One region of the Burkholderia arboris genome, then DNA from elsewhere that is predicted to be linked to it. Evidence: riboswitches for the same ligand, from Rfam matches in the RefSeq annotation. Region 1 holds a riboswitch; the other holds the start of a gene.
What was found. A riboswitch is a leader RNA that binds a small molecule or an ion and turns the genes downstream of it on or off. The one in region 1 is predicted to bind thiamine pyrophosphate.
Positions count from the first base shown of each region.

Region 2: it holds a riboswitch for thiamine pyrophosphate, as region 1 does, so the genes downstream of both, thiC (phosphomethylpyrimidine synthase ThiC) here and OHZ10_RS01895 (FAD-dependent oxidoreductase) in region 1, are expected to answer to the same signal.

Region 1 covers NZ_CP109821.1:397,183-403,199, reverse strand. The annotation lists gene OHZ10_RS01915 (ABC transporter ATP-binding protein) at 1-691, opposite strand, end outside; gene thiE (thiamine phosphate synthase) at 776-1,900, opposite strand; gene OHZ10_RS01905 (thiazole synthase) at 1,897-2,712, opposite strand; gene thiS (sulfur carrier protein ThiS) at 2,751-2,948, opposite strand; gene OHZ10_RS01895 (FAD-dependent oxidoreductase) at 2,980-4,116, opposite strand; TPP riboswitch at 4,341-4,464, opposite strand; gene OHZ10_RS01890 (ABC transporter ATP-binding protein/permease) at 4,736-6,017, shown strand, end outside.
Region 2 covers NZ_CP109821.1:1,278,198-1,284,214, forward strand. The annotation lists gene OHZ10_RS06060 (DMT family transporter) at 1-823, opposite strand, end outside; gene OHZ10_RS06065 (hypothetical protein) at 967-1,221, opposite strand; gene OHZ10_RS06070 (glycine zipper 2TM domain-containing protein) at 1,433-1,645, opposite strand; gene thiC (phosphomethylpyrimidine synthase ThiC) at 1,879-3,810, opposite strand; TPP riboswitch at 3,935-4,051, opposite strand; gene OHZ10_RS06080 (pentapeptide MXKDX repeat protein) at 4,322-4,594, shown strand; gene OHZ10_RS06085 (cytochrome b/b6 domain-containing protein) at 4,670-5,302, shown strand; gene OHZ10_RS06090 (molybdopterin-dependent oxidoreductase) at 5,332-6,017, shown strand, end outside.

The DNA.
Region 1 (6,017 bases):
CGGGCGTCCCCTGCGCGAGCACGCCGCCGTTGGCCAGAAAGTACACGTAATCGGCGATCGCGAACGATTCCGGCACGTCGTGCGTGACGAGGATCGAGGTCGCGCCGAGCGCCTGGTTCAGCGTGCGGATCAGGTTCGCCGTAATGCCGAGCGAGATCGGGTCGAGGCCCGCGAACGGCTCGTCGTACATGATGAGCTGCGGATCGAGCGCGATCGCACGCGCCAGCGCGATGCGGCGCGCCATCCCGCCCGACACCTCGGACGGCATCAGGTCGCGCGCGCCGCGCAGCCCGACCGCGTTGAGCTTCATCAGCACGAGGTCGCGAATCAGGTCTTCGGGCAGGTCGGTATGCTCGCGCAGCGCGAATGCGACGTTCTCGAACACCGACATGTCGGTGAACAACGCGCCGAACTGGAACAGCATGCCCATCTTGCGGCGCAGTGCATACAGGCCGTCGCGGGATTGCGTGCCGACATCGGCGCCGTCGAACAGCACCTGGCCGCGACGCGCGCGCACGAGGCCGCCGATCAGGCGCAGCACGGTGGTCTTGCCGCAACCCGACCCGCCCATGACCGCGACGACCTGCCCCCGCCCGAAGCGCAGGTTCAGGTTGGACAGGACGAGGCGGTCGCCGTAGCCAAAGTCGACGTCGCGAAGTTCCAGCAGGGTCTCGGTAGGAGTGGGGCTCACGGAGCTGGCAGTCCTTTTACGCAGAACGCCGAATTATAGGGCCTGCATTGGAATGATGTCGTGACGCCGTTCCAGGCCCTGCGGTCAATGATTGTCAAATTGTCCGGCAAAACATTGCTGCAGCGCAATAAGCGCAGCCCGATAGTCGGCGGCGCCCGTGACCGCACTCACCACCGCGACGCTGCCGACGCCCGTCTCCAGCACGGCCGGCAGCGCATCGAGCCCCACCCCGCCGATTGCGACGAGCGGCGCCCGCGCGCCCGCGAAGCGCGCGTAGCGGGCGATCCGCGCCAGTCCTTGCGGCGGCGCGGCGACGGCCTTGGTGGCGGTGGCGTATACCGGGCCGAGCGCGAGGTAGCTCGGGCGCTCGTGCAACGCCCGCAACATCTCGTAATAACCATGGCTCGAAAGTCCGAGCCGCAGGCCCGCGCGCGCGATCGCCGCCAGATCGGCCGTTTCGAGATCTTCCTGCCCCAGATGAACGCCGTACGCGCCTTCATCTACCGCGATCTGCCAGTGATCGTTGATGAACACGCGCGCATCGGGATAGCGGCGCCCTGCTGCGACCGCACGCGCGATTTCCCGGCGCAGCGCGTCCGGCGTCGCGCCTTTCACGCGCAGTTGCACGGTCCGCGCGCCGCCATCGAGCACGCGTTCGACCCATTCGGCGTCCGGTACGACCGGATAGAGGCCGAGTTGCGCGGGGCAGGGCGCAAACGCCGGCTCCGGCGCGGGCGGCAGCCCGGCAACACGGGGGAACCGCGCGGCGTCGACCGGCCACGCGTCGTCGGCGCGCGTCTCGTCGCCGTCGCGCCACGCCAGCGCGAGCACCAGCGCGTCGACCGGCGCGAAGCCGCAATCGAGGAATGCCGCGAGCGCCGCGATCCAGTCGTCCGCGAGCGGATGCGCGGCTTCGAGCGCGTAACGCGCGCCCGCCGCATGCAGCACCGCGCCCTGTTCGTCGAATTCGATCGCGACCGCGCCCGGCGAGGCCGGCCGCGACGCGGCCGACGCGCGCGCCTGCGCGGCGCGGTCGCCGGACGACACGATCAGCACGTCGCCGTCGGCCGGCACGCCGGGCGCCGCCACGCAGAGCCGCCACGGCGCCGCGCCGGCCGGCCAGTCGCCGAGGCGGGCGCGAATCCGTTCGGCCGCTTCGGCCAGTTCGTCGGCCGGCGGCCAGAATGCATCGGCGAAGCGCGCGCTCATGCGCCGCCCCCGTCCTGGTGCCAGAACGGCATCCCGACAACCGGCGTGCTCGCGTGCGCGGTTTCGCGCGCATCCATCGGCCCGGCCAGATACGCGGCACGGCCGGCCTCGACGCCCTGCGCGAACGCGCGCGCCATGATCTCCGGGTGCGTGGCCTGCGACACGGCCGTGTTCAGCAGCACGCCGTCGAAGCCCCACTCCATCACCTGGCATGCGTGCGACGGCACGCCGAGCCCCGCGTCGACGATCAGCGGCACGTCCGGCAGCCGCTCGCGCAGCACGCGCAGGCCGTACGGATTCACGACGCCCTTGCCCGTGCCGATCGGCGCGCCCCACGGCATCAGCGCCTCGCAGCCGGCGTCGAGCAGGCGCCGGCCGATCACGAGATCCTCGGTGCAGTACGGCAGCACCTTGAAACCGTCCTTGACCAGCTGCGCGGCGGCCTCGATCAGCCCGACCGGGTCGGGTTGCAGCGTGTAGTCGTCGCCGATCAGCTCGAGCTTGATCCAGTCGGTGCCGAACACCTCGCGCGCCATGTGCGCGGTCGTCACGGCCTCGGCGACGGTCTGGCAGCCGGCCGTGTTCGGCAGCAGCGGCACCGCGTGGCGCTTGAGCAGGTCGAAGAAGCCGGCTTCGGCCGTGCCGCCCGTCATCTGGCGGCGCAGCGCGACCGTCACCATCCCGGGGCGCGACACGGCGATCGAATCGGACAGCGACTGCAGCGACGGATAGCGCGACGTGCCGAGCAGCACGCGGCTTGCGAAGGTTTCGCCGTACAGCGTCAGCGCGTCGGCGGATGTGAGGGACGTCATGTCGTTTTCCTGGAAGAGCGGGGACGAACCGGCGGCGTTCAGCCGCCCGCGACGGGGTGCACGACGTCGAGCTTGTCGCCCGCCGCGAGCGCGCGCGCCGCATGCTGCGTGCGCGCGACGAAGTTGCCGTTCAGCGCGACCGCGTAAGGCGGACGCGCGCCGTACGCGGCGAGCGCGTCGGCCACCGTCGCGCCGTCGGGCAGCGTCAGGGTCTGTTGGTTGATCTGGATATCCATGAGGCTCGGTCGGATTCGGTCGGCGCGCGCGTCAGGCCGGCTGGCGCGCGTCGTTACGGTGATGAAGGAGCGTCGGCCAGCGCGCGGCGTCGCGCCACGCGGCGAACGCGTCGGCATCAGCGAACGCGCCGCCGAGCGCGGCTTGCGCGAACGCGACGGCCGCCTGCGCGACTTCCGGCGCGATCATGAAGCCGTGCCGGTACAGGCCGTTGACGGCGAGCGTCGACGCGCCGTCCCAGATCACCGCCGGGCGGTGATCTGGCAGCGTCGGCCGGCACTGCGCATTGAGTTCGAGGATGCGCGCCTCGCCGAACGCCGGATGCACGGAGAACGCCGCGCTCAGCAGTTCGAGCGCGGAGCGCACGCTGACGGGCGACATGTCCTCGCCCTCCACCTCGGTCGCGCCGATTACATAGAGATCGTCCTGCTTCGGCGCGATGTACAGCGGGTACCGCGGATGCAGCAGCCGCACGGGCCGTGTCAGCCCGATGCCGGGCGCATGCACGCGCGCGACTTCGCCGCGGATGCCGCGCAGCGCGGGCAGCGCGGATTTCGCGCCGAGCCCGCGGCAATCGATCGTGAAATGGGCGGCGGGCAGGTTCGCATCGTCGATCGCGACGTGCCAGTGCAGGTCGACGCCGCGTTCGGCAAGGCCCGCCGCGAGCGCGCGCAGCGCCTGGCGATTGTCGAGCTGGCCTTCGCGCGGCAGCAGCAGGCCGCGTGCGAAACGGCCCGCGAGCGTCGGCTCGGCTGCATCGACCTGCGCGCCGGCGAGCGTCACGAAGCCGCCGTCGAACAGGTCGGCCGGCGCGTTCGCACGCACGCGCCGCTCGAACAGCGGCGCCTCCGCGCGATCCGCGTGGTGCCAGACGACGAGCGTGCCGTGATGCTGGAAGAAGACGGGTTCGGGCAGTTCCGCGAGCCATTGCGGCCAGCGCGCGAGCGACGCGGCGCCGAGCTCGGTGATCAGCAGCTCCGCGCTCGCCGCTTCCGCGAGCGGCGCGAGCATCGCGGCCGCGATCCACGCGGCCGACTGCTCGCCGTCCGGGCCGCCGCGCTCGTAGAGCGCGACGCGATGCCCGTCGCCCGCGAGCCGCCACGCGATCAGGCGGCCGACGAGGCCGCCGCCGAGCACTGCGAAATCGGGCCGTGCATCCTGAACGTTCATCGCGCGCCCTCCTCGGGAGCGCGCACGACGAACGTCGACGCACCCGCGCCGCCACGTGCGAACGCACGCGACATCGGGCCGGGAATCAAGCAAAAGACTGAAGATTGTGCGGTCATCATTCCTTCCGTAACGCGCAATGCGCGTACCCAAAAGGACGAAACCGGCAGCAAAGGCCGGCCGGGCGGACTCGGGCGCTGACCATGTGGGATGGCAGCCAGCGCGACCCGGCGGGATCAGAAACTTCCCTCGCCGGTATTACCCGGATCGGGTGCAAAGGGTTTTTCTCAGCCTCGCCGCGCTGCCCGGAACATTCGCCGGCCACGCCACAAAGCACCCCTGTTTCGTCGTCGGTCATTAGACCATAAAAGCGGAAAGCGCCGCAAACTGTCACCGGCGGGGCAAATTCGCCGTCGGCCCGCGCCGCTCTGGCACAATGCCCGCAGGCCGGCCGCCGCAAGCGGCCGGTTGCCGCGTCACCGCCGGCCCTTAAGTGCCGTTTAAGACGCGCGGGCGACCATCCGTGCGCCCGCCGTCAGTCGGCGCCGCGCCCCGGCATGCCGTATCGCGGCGCGCGCCCGGCTTCGCCCGGCCCGCGCGCCGGCTACTCATCAGGAAGCACATGACCCAATCGATCGATCCCGTCCGCTCCGCCTCCGACGCGCCGCAGGACGAGCGCCCGGTATCCGCATGGAGCCTCATCAAGCCCTACTGGGTATCGTCCGAATGGAAAATCGCGTGGGGCCTGCTGGTCACGATCATCGCGATCAACCTCTGCGTGGTCTGGATCAACGTCCGGCTGAACAAGTGGAACGCGCAGTTCTACAACGCGCTGCAGTCGAAGGACGTCCACGACTTCCCGAACCTGCTGATGCAGTTCTCCGCGCTCGCCTTCGCGTTCATCATCCTCGCCGTGTACGGCCGCTACCTGCGGCAGATGCTCGGCTTCCGCTGGCGCCAGTGGCTCACCGACCGGCTCCTCGGCCAGTGGCTCGGCGATCGCGCGTTCTACCGGATCGAACGCGATCGCCTCGCGGACAACCCCGACCAGCGGATCACCGACGACCTCCAGTCGTTCGCGACCACGACGCTCGCGCTGTCGCTCGACCTGCTGTCGACGGTCGTCACGCTCGTGTCGTTCATCACGATCCTGTGGTCGCTCGCCGGCGCGCTGACGTTCACGCTCGGCGCGACGCCGATCTCGATTCCCGGCTACATGGTGTGGGCAGCCGCGCTGTACGCGGTGATCGGCTCGCTGATCATCCAGAAGGTCGGCCATCCGCTCGTGTCGATCAACTACCAGCAGCAGCGCGTCGAGGCCGATTTCCGCTTCGGGCTGATCCGCGTGCGCGAGAACGCCGAGCAGATCGCGTTCTACGACGGCGAGAAGACCGAGACCGGCAACGCGCAGACCCTCTTCATGCGCATCCGCGACAACTGGTGGCGCGTGATGAAGTACACGAAGCGGCTCACGTTCGTGCTGAGCTTCTACGGGCAGATCGCGATCATCTTCCCGCTCGTCGTCGCCGCGCCGCGCTATTTCGCGGGGGCGTTCTCGTTCGGCGTGCTGATGCAGATCTCGTCCGCGTTCGGCACCGTCAGCGATTCGTTCTCGTGGTTCATCAACAGCTACTCGACCCTCGTCGAATGGCGCGCCACCGTCAACCGTCTGCGCGAATTCAAGCGCGTGATGGGCACGTCGCACCTGAAGGAAAGCCTGTCGCCCGCGACCGAGCACGGCGGCATCAACCTGCACTACATCGACGGCGCGAAGCTGTCGACGTCGTCGCTGAAGCTCGCGCTGCCGAACGGCAACGCGCTCGCGAACATCGGCAGCGTCACGATCGAGCCGGGCTCGCGCTGGCTCGTGATCGGCAAGTCGGGTTCCGGCAAGAGCACGTTCA
Region 2 (6,017 bases), 880 kb from region 1:
CGGCCGACACGTGTTCGCCCAGGAACAGCGCGCCCCACAGCAGCCCGAATACGGGGATCACGAACGTCACGGTAATCGCGCGGGCGGGGCCGACATGCGCGATCAGGTAGAAGAAGATGAAATACGCGATGCCCGTGCACGCGATGCCGAGGGCAAGTACCGAGCCCCATGCGTGCACGCCGACCGGCGCGGACGGCCAGGTGGCGATCGCGAACGGCAGCAGCAGGACGGACGAGCCGATCATGCTGCCGGCTGCATTGACGAGGGGATCGACGCCGCTGAGCTTGCGCTTCGTGTAATTGGCCGCGATGCCGTACAGCAGCGTCGCGCCGAGCGCCGCGGCGGCGGCGAGCGCGGTTGCGCTGGCGCCCGTGTCGCCGTGCGCGTTCGCGATCTGGTTCCACACGAGCGTGAGCACGCCGGCAAACCCGATCACGAGGCCGAGTGCGCGCGGCAGCGACAGCTTGTCCTTCAGCCACAGGTACGCGACGAGCGCGCCCCACAGCGGCGTCGTCGCGTTGATCACCGACGTCAGGCCGGCCGACAGCGTCAGTTCGGCGAACGCGAACAGGCAGAACGGGATGCCCGAATTCAGCGCGCCGACGACGAACAGCGGCCACGCGTGACGGCGCAACCGGGTGCCGAGGTCGGCGGGTTTGAAGCGCGTGAGCGCGAAGCCGGTGAGAAACAGCGCACCGATGCCCACGCGCAGGGCCATCAGCGGCGCGACGCCGAAATCGACCACGCCGATCCGGATGAACAGGAATGATGCGCCCCACAGGGCAGCGAGCACGGTCAGCAGGAAAGCATTCTTGGGCGACATCGTTTGGCGAGGGCGGGGACGGGATGCGAAGAATCTTACACCGCGTTACCACGCCGTCGTTTCACAATGGGATGAAACGACAAGAAACGGGAATGGGGCCGGTTGCGGGGGCCGGGCGGCCGTCCGTCGACGGCCGTGCCCGGTCAGTGATGGCGCCAGCCGCCGCGCCCGCCAAAGCCGAAATTGAGCGACAGCGCCGGTCCCCAATAACCGCCCCACGCGGGTGCATACGCGGGGGCCGGATAGTAGTAGGCGGGGCCGGGGTCGACGTACACGGGCGCCGGCTGCACCGGCACCGGTGCGGCCGTGTAATAGCCGCCAGGATAGTAGCCGTACGGGTAGTAGCAGCCGGCGAGCGTCGTGCAGGCGAGCGCCGCGGCGACGAGGGTCCTGTTCATGATGTCTCTCCGGCGGAGCCGGCAATCGGCAGATGCTTAAGCTTAGGCCGCGCGCCGATGACACGGTGTGCAAAACGGTAACGGATCATTTCCGGGCGCGGGCGGGCATATTGCGGTGCCGCATGCGAAAACGGCGCTTCCGCATCGCGGAAACGCCGTTGGACCGGCCAGGCTGCCGCCGCGCATTGCGCGGCGGGCCGTGACCGGCGGCTTACTTGCCGACCTGGTTACCGATGATGCCGCCGGCTGCCGCGCCGCCCAGCGTCGACAGCGCGCTGCCGCCGATCGCTGCGCCGGCGACGCCGCCGACACCCGCGCCGATTGCCGTGTCGCGCTGACGCCTCGTCATCGAATCGCAGGCCGACAGACTGGCCACCGTCGTGACGAGGAGAGCGCATACCCCAATACGCCGAATCGAAATCATGATCGTTGTCCTTGTGGTAGTGAATGGAGGGCGCGTGACCGGCTGGCGGCCACGCATGCCCCCAATCTACGCGCCGCCTGGCGGGGCTGCTGTAAGGACTTGTTAAGGCTCGCGCGGTTTCGTAATCAATTGTTTCCCGTGCATCGGCAGGCACACGACATGCGCAAAAAAGCCCGCTCGAAAGCGGGCTTCGTGCATCGCGAGGCGATTCCGGTGCGGATCGCCGCGGGTGCTTACTGACGGTGATAGATCTCGGCGCCGGTCTTCACGAACTCGACCGCCTTCACTTCCATCCCCTTCTTCAGCGCTTCGGTTTCCGACACGCCTTGCTGCGCCGCGAACTCGCGCACGTCCTGCGTGATCTTCATCGAGCAGAAGTGCGGGCCGCACATCGAGCAGAAGTGCGCGACCTTCGCCGAATCCTTCGGCAGCGTCTCGTCGTGGAATTCGCGCGCCTTGTCCGGATCGAGACCGATGTTGAACTGGTCTTCCCAGCGGAACTCGAAGCGTGCCTTCGACAGCGCGTTGTCGCGAACCTGCGCGCCCGGGTGACCCTTCGCGAGGTCGGCGGCGTGCGCGGCCAGCTTGTACGTGATGATGCCTTCCTTCACGTCGTCCTTGTTCGGCAGGCCGAGGTGCTCCTTCGGCGTCACGTAGCACAGCATCGCGGTGCCGAACCAGCCGATCATCGCGGCGCCGATGCCCGACGTGATGTGGTCGTAGCCCGGCGCGATGTCGGTCGTCAGCGGCCCGAGCGTGTAGAACGGCGCTTCCTTGCACCAGTCGAGCTGGAGATCCATGTTCTCCTTGATCAACTGCATCGGCACGTGGCCGGGGCCTTCGATCATCACCTGCACGTCGTGCTTCCACGCGATCTGCGTGAGTTCGCCGAGCGTCTTCAGTTCGCCGAGCTGCGCTTCGTCGTTCGCGTCGTAGATCGAGCCGGGACGCAGGCCGTCGCCGAGCGAGAAGCTCACGTCGTACGCCTTCATGATCTCGCAGATCTCTTCGAAGTGTTCGTACAGGAAGCTTTCCTTGTGATGCGCGAGGCACCACTTCGCCATGATCGAGCCGCCGCGCGACACGATGCCGGTCATCCGGTTCGCGGTGAGCGGCACGTACTGCAGGCGCACGCCCGCATGGATCGTGAAGTAGTCGACGCCTTGCTCGGCCTGCTCGATCAGCGTGTCGCGGAAGATCTCCCAGGTCAGGTCCTCGGCCTTGCCGTTGACCTTTTCCAGCGCCTGGTAGATCGGCACCGTGCCGATCGGCACCGGGCTGTTGCGGATGATCCACTCGCGCGTTTCATGGATGTGCTTGCCGGTCGACAGATCCATCACCGTGTCGCCGCCCCAGCGGATCGCCCACGTCATCTTGTCGACTTCCTCGCCGATCGACGACGTGACGGCGGAGTTGCCGATGTTCGCGTTGATCTTCACGAGGAAGTTGCGGCCGATGATCATCGGCTCGGATTCCGGGTGGTTGATGTTCGCGGGGATGATCGCGCGGCCGCGCGCGATTTCGTCGCGCACGAATTCGGGCGTGATCTCGGCCAGCGCGTTTGCGCCGAAGGCCGCGGCGCCGAACGCCTGGCCCGGGTGCTGGCGGCCCATCATCGCGGCGAGCTTCGCGCCGTTCGGGCCGCTCGACTTCAGGCTCTCGAGGTATTCGGCGCGGCGCTGGTTCTCGCGGATCGCGATGTATTCCATTTCCGGCGTGATGATGCCCTGGCGCGCGTAGTGCATCTGCGTGACGTTCCTGCCGGCCTGCGCGCGGCGCGGGTTGCGGTGCAGGCCCGGGAAACGCAGGTCGGCGGTGGCCGGGTCGGCCGCGCGTTCGAGGCCGTAGCGGCTCGACAGGCCGGAGAGCACTTCGGTGTCGCCGCGCGCTTCGATCCAGCCCTGACGCAGCGCGGGCAGGCCCGCGCGGATGTCGATCTTGGCTTCCGGATCGGTGTAGGGGCCCGACGTGTCGTACACGTAGATCGGCGGATTCTTTTCGCCGCCGAAGCCGGTCGGCGTGTCTGCCTGCGTGATTTCGCGCATCGGCACGCGGATGTCGGGCTGCGAGCCGGTGACATAAACCTTGCGCGAATTCGGCAGCGGCGCGACAGCGGCGGCGTCGACGTGAGCGTCGGCGGACAGAAACTTCGGATTGGCGTTCATGCAATCTCCTGTGTGAGCGCCGGACAGGCGCGTCGGCGCTTGCCCGGAGCCCTTGACGTATGTGGGGCTCGAGCTAAGCAGGAGACGAGGCTTGGTGAGGCGGCGGATTTCGTCAGAAGGATGGCGGCGAAATCCGTACGCTTCCCTGCGCTGGCATTATCCAGATCAGGTTCAAAGGGTATTTCTCACCCGCAATGCCGGTTGTTTGACCGAACGCATTGCAGGACCCCCGCGTTAGCAAGGGCACACGATACACCGGGTTTGCGGCGGTTTCAACCGGGCGTAGAGTGGTTATCCCGGTGCAGCCGCAACATGGCGGGCGGCGCGGCAGGCCGGGTGCACCGCAGCACATGCCTTTGCCGATCGGTCCGGCAGCCCGGTCGGCGGCGGCCGAGCGGTGCAGCATGACGGGTTGTCCGGCCGGCATAAAAAATATTTTCAGAGCGGCTGTCATTTCCCGCGACGTCGTCCGTCTATTCGGCTCCTCAAACCCATGTTTCGGAGAGATGTCATGAAAAACGTACTGATTGCCGCTTGCGTCGCCGCTCTTGCCACGTTCGCAACGGGCGCCTATGCGCAGAACGATGCGATGTCGAAGGACGGCACGTCGATGTCGAAGGACGCGATGGGCCACGACGCGATGGCGAAGGATGGCGCGATGAAGAAGGACGGCATGAAGAAGCACGCGATGAAGAAAGACGCGATGAAGAAAGACGCGATGGGCCACGACGCGATGTCGAAGGGCGACGCGATGAAGAAGGACGCAATGAGCCCGTCGAACTGACGGATGCGTGCGGGGCGCGGCCAGCCGGCTGCACGCGCGCATCGCGTCCCGTCGCATCACCCCGGAGTCTTCATCATGCAAACCGTTCCTGCAACGGATCGCGCGCCTGCGACGCCACCGGCACGCCCGATCCATCCGCCGTGGGTGCGCGTGAGCCACTGGCTCAACGCGCTCGCGGCGATCCTGATGGCGCTGTCCGGCTGGCGCATCTACGACGCGTCGCCGATCTATCCGTCATTCACGTTCGCGCATGGCATCACGATCGGCGGCTGGCTCGGCGGTGCGCTGCAATGGCATTTCGCGGCGATGTGGCTGCTGGTCGTCAACGGGCTGTTCTACCTCGCGATGTCGATCGCGACGGGGCGCTTCGCGCGCAAGATGCTGCCCGTCACGCCGGCGTCCGTGTGGCGCGACGTGCGCGCCGCGCTGGGCGGGCGGTTGTCGCACAACGACCTGAGCGTCTACAACGCGGTGCAGCGTGCCGCGTACCTGACCGCGATCGTCGATCTCGTCGTGCTGGTGCTGTCGGGACTCACGATCTGGAAGTCCGTGCAATTCCCGTTGCTGCGCGAACTGTTCGGCGGCTACGACAACGCGCGCGTCGTGCATTTCTGGGCGATGTCGCTGCTCGTCGCATTCTTTGTCGTTCATGTCGCGATGGCGCTGCTGGTGCCGCGCTCGTTGCTCGCGATGCTGCGCGGCCGCTGACCCGCAAGCCGCGGGCGAAGGAAATCATCATGTCGGAATCCGAAAACAGGCGCGGCGAGCCGCGCTGGACGCTCGACCGAAAGTCGCTCGAACTCGATGTGCGCCGCGAGCTCGAGATGCCGTCTCGGCGCCTCTTCAACCGGCGCGTGCTGACGCTCGGCGGCCTCGCGATGCTGACCGGCTGCACGCTGCAGGACGACGCGTCGGTCAACACGTTCCTCGAGAAAGTGTCGCGCATGAACGATCGCGTGCAGGCCTGGCTGTTCAGTTCCGACCGGCTCGCGCCGACCTACACCGAAGCCGACATCACGCGCCCGTTCCCGTTCAACGCGTACTACGGGATCGACGACGTGCCGCACGTCGACGAGTCGACGTACCGCCTCGTGCTGTCCGGCCGCGTAACGGGCAAGCGCGTGTGGACGCTCGACGAACTGCGCGCGCTGCCGCATGCGGAACAGATCACGCGGCATATCTGCGTGGAAGGGTGGAGTGCGATCGGCCGCTGGGGCGGCACGCCGTTCGGCGCGTTCCTCGCGCGTGCCGGCGCCGACACGCGGGCGAAATACGTCGGCTTCAAGTGCGCGGACGATTACTACGAGAGCATCGACATGCCGACCGCGCTGCATCCGCAGACGCTGCTCGCGCTCGAGTACGACGGCCGCCGGTTGCCGCCGGAATTCGGCTTCCCGATGAAGCTGCGGATGCCGACCAAGCT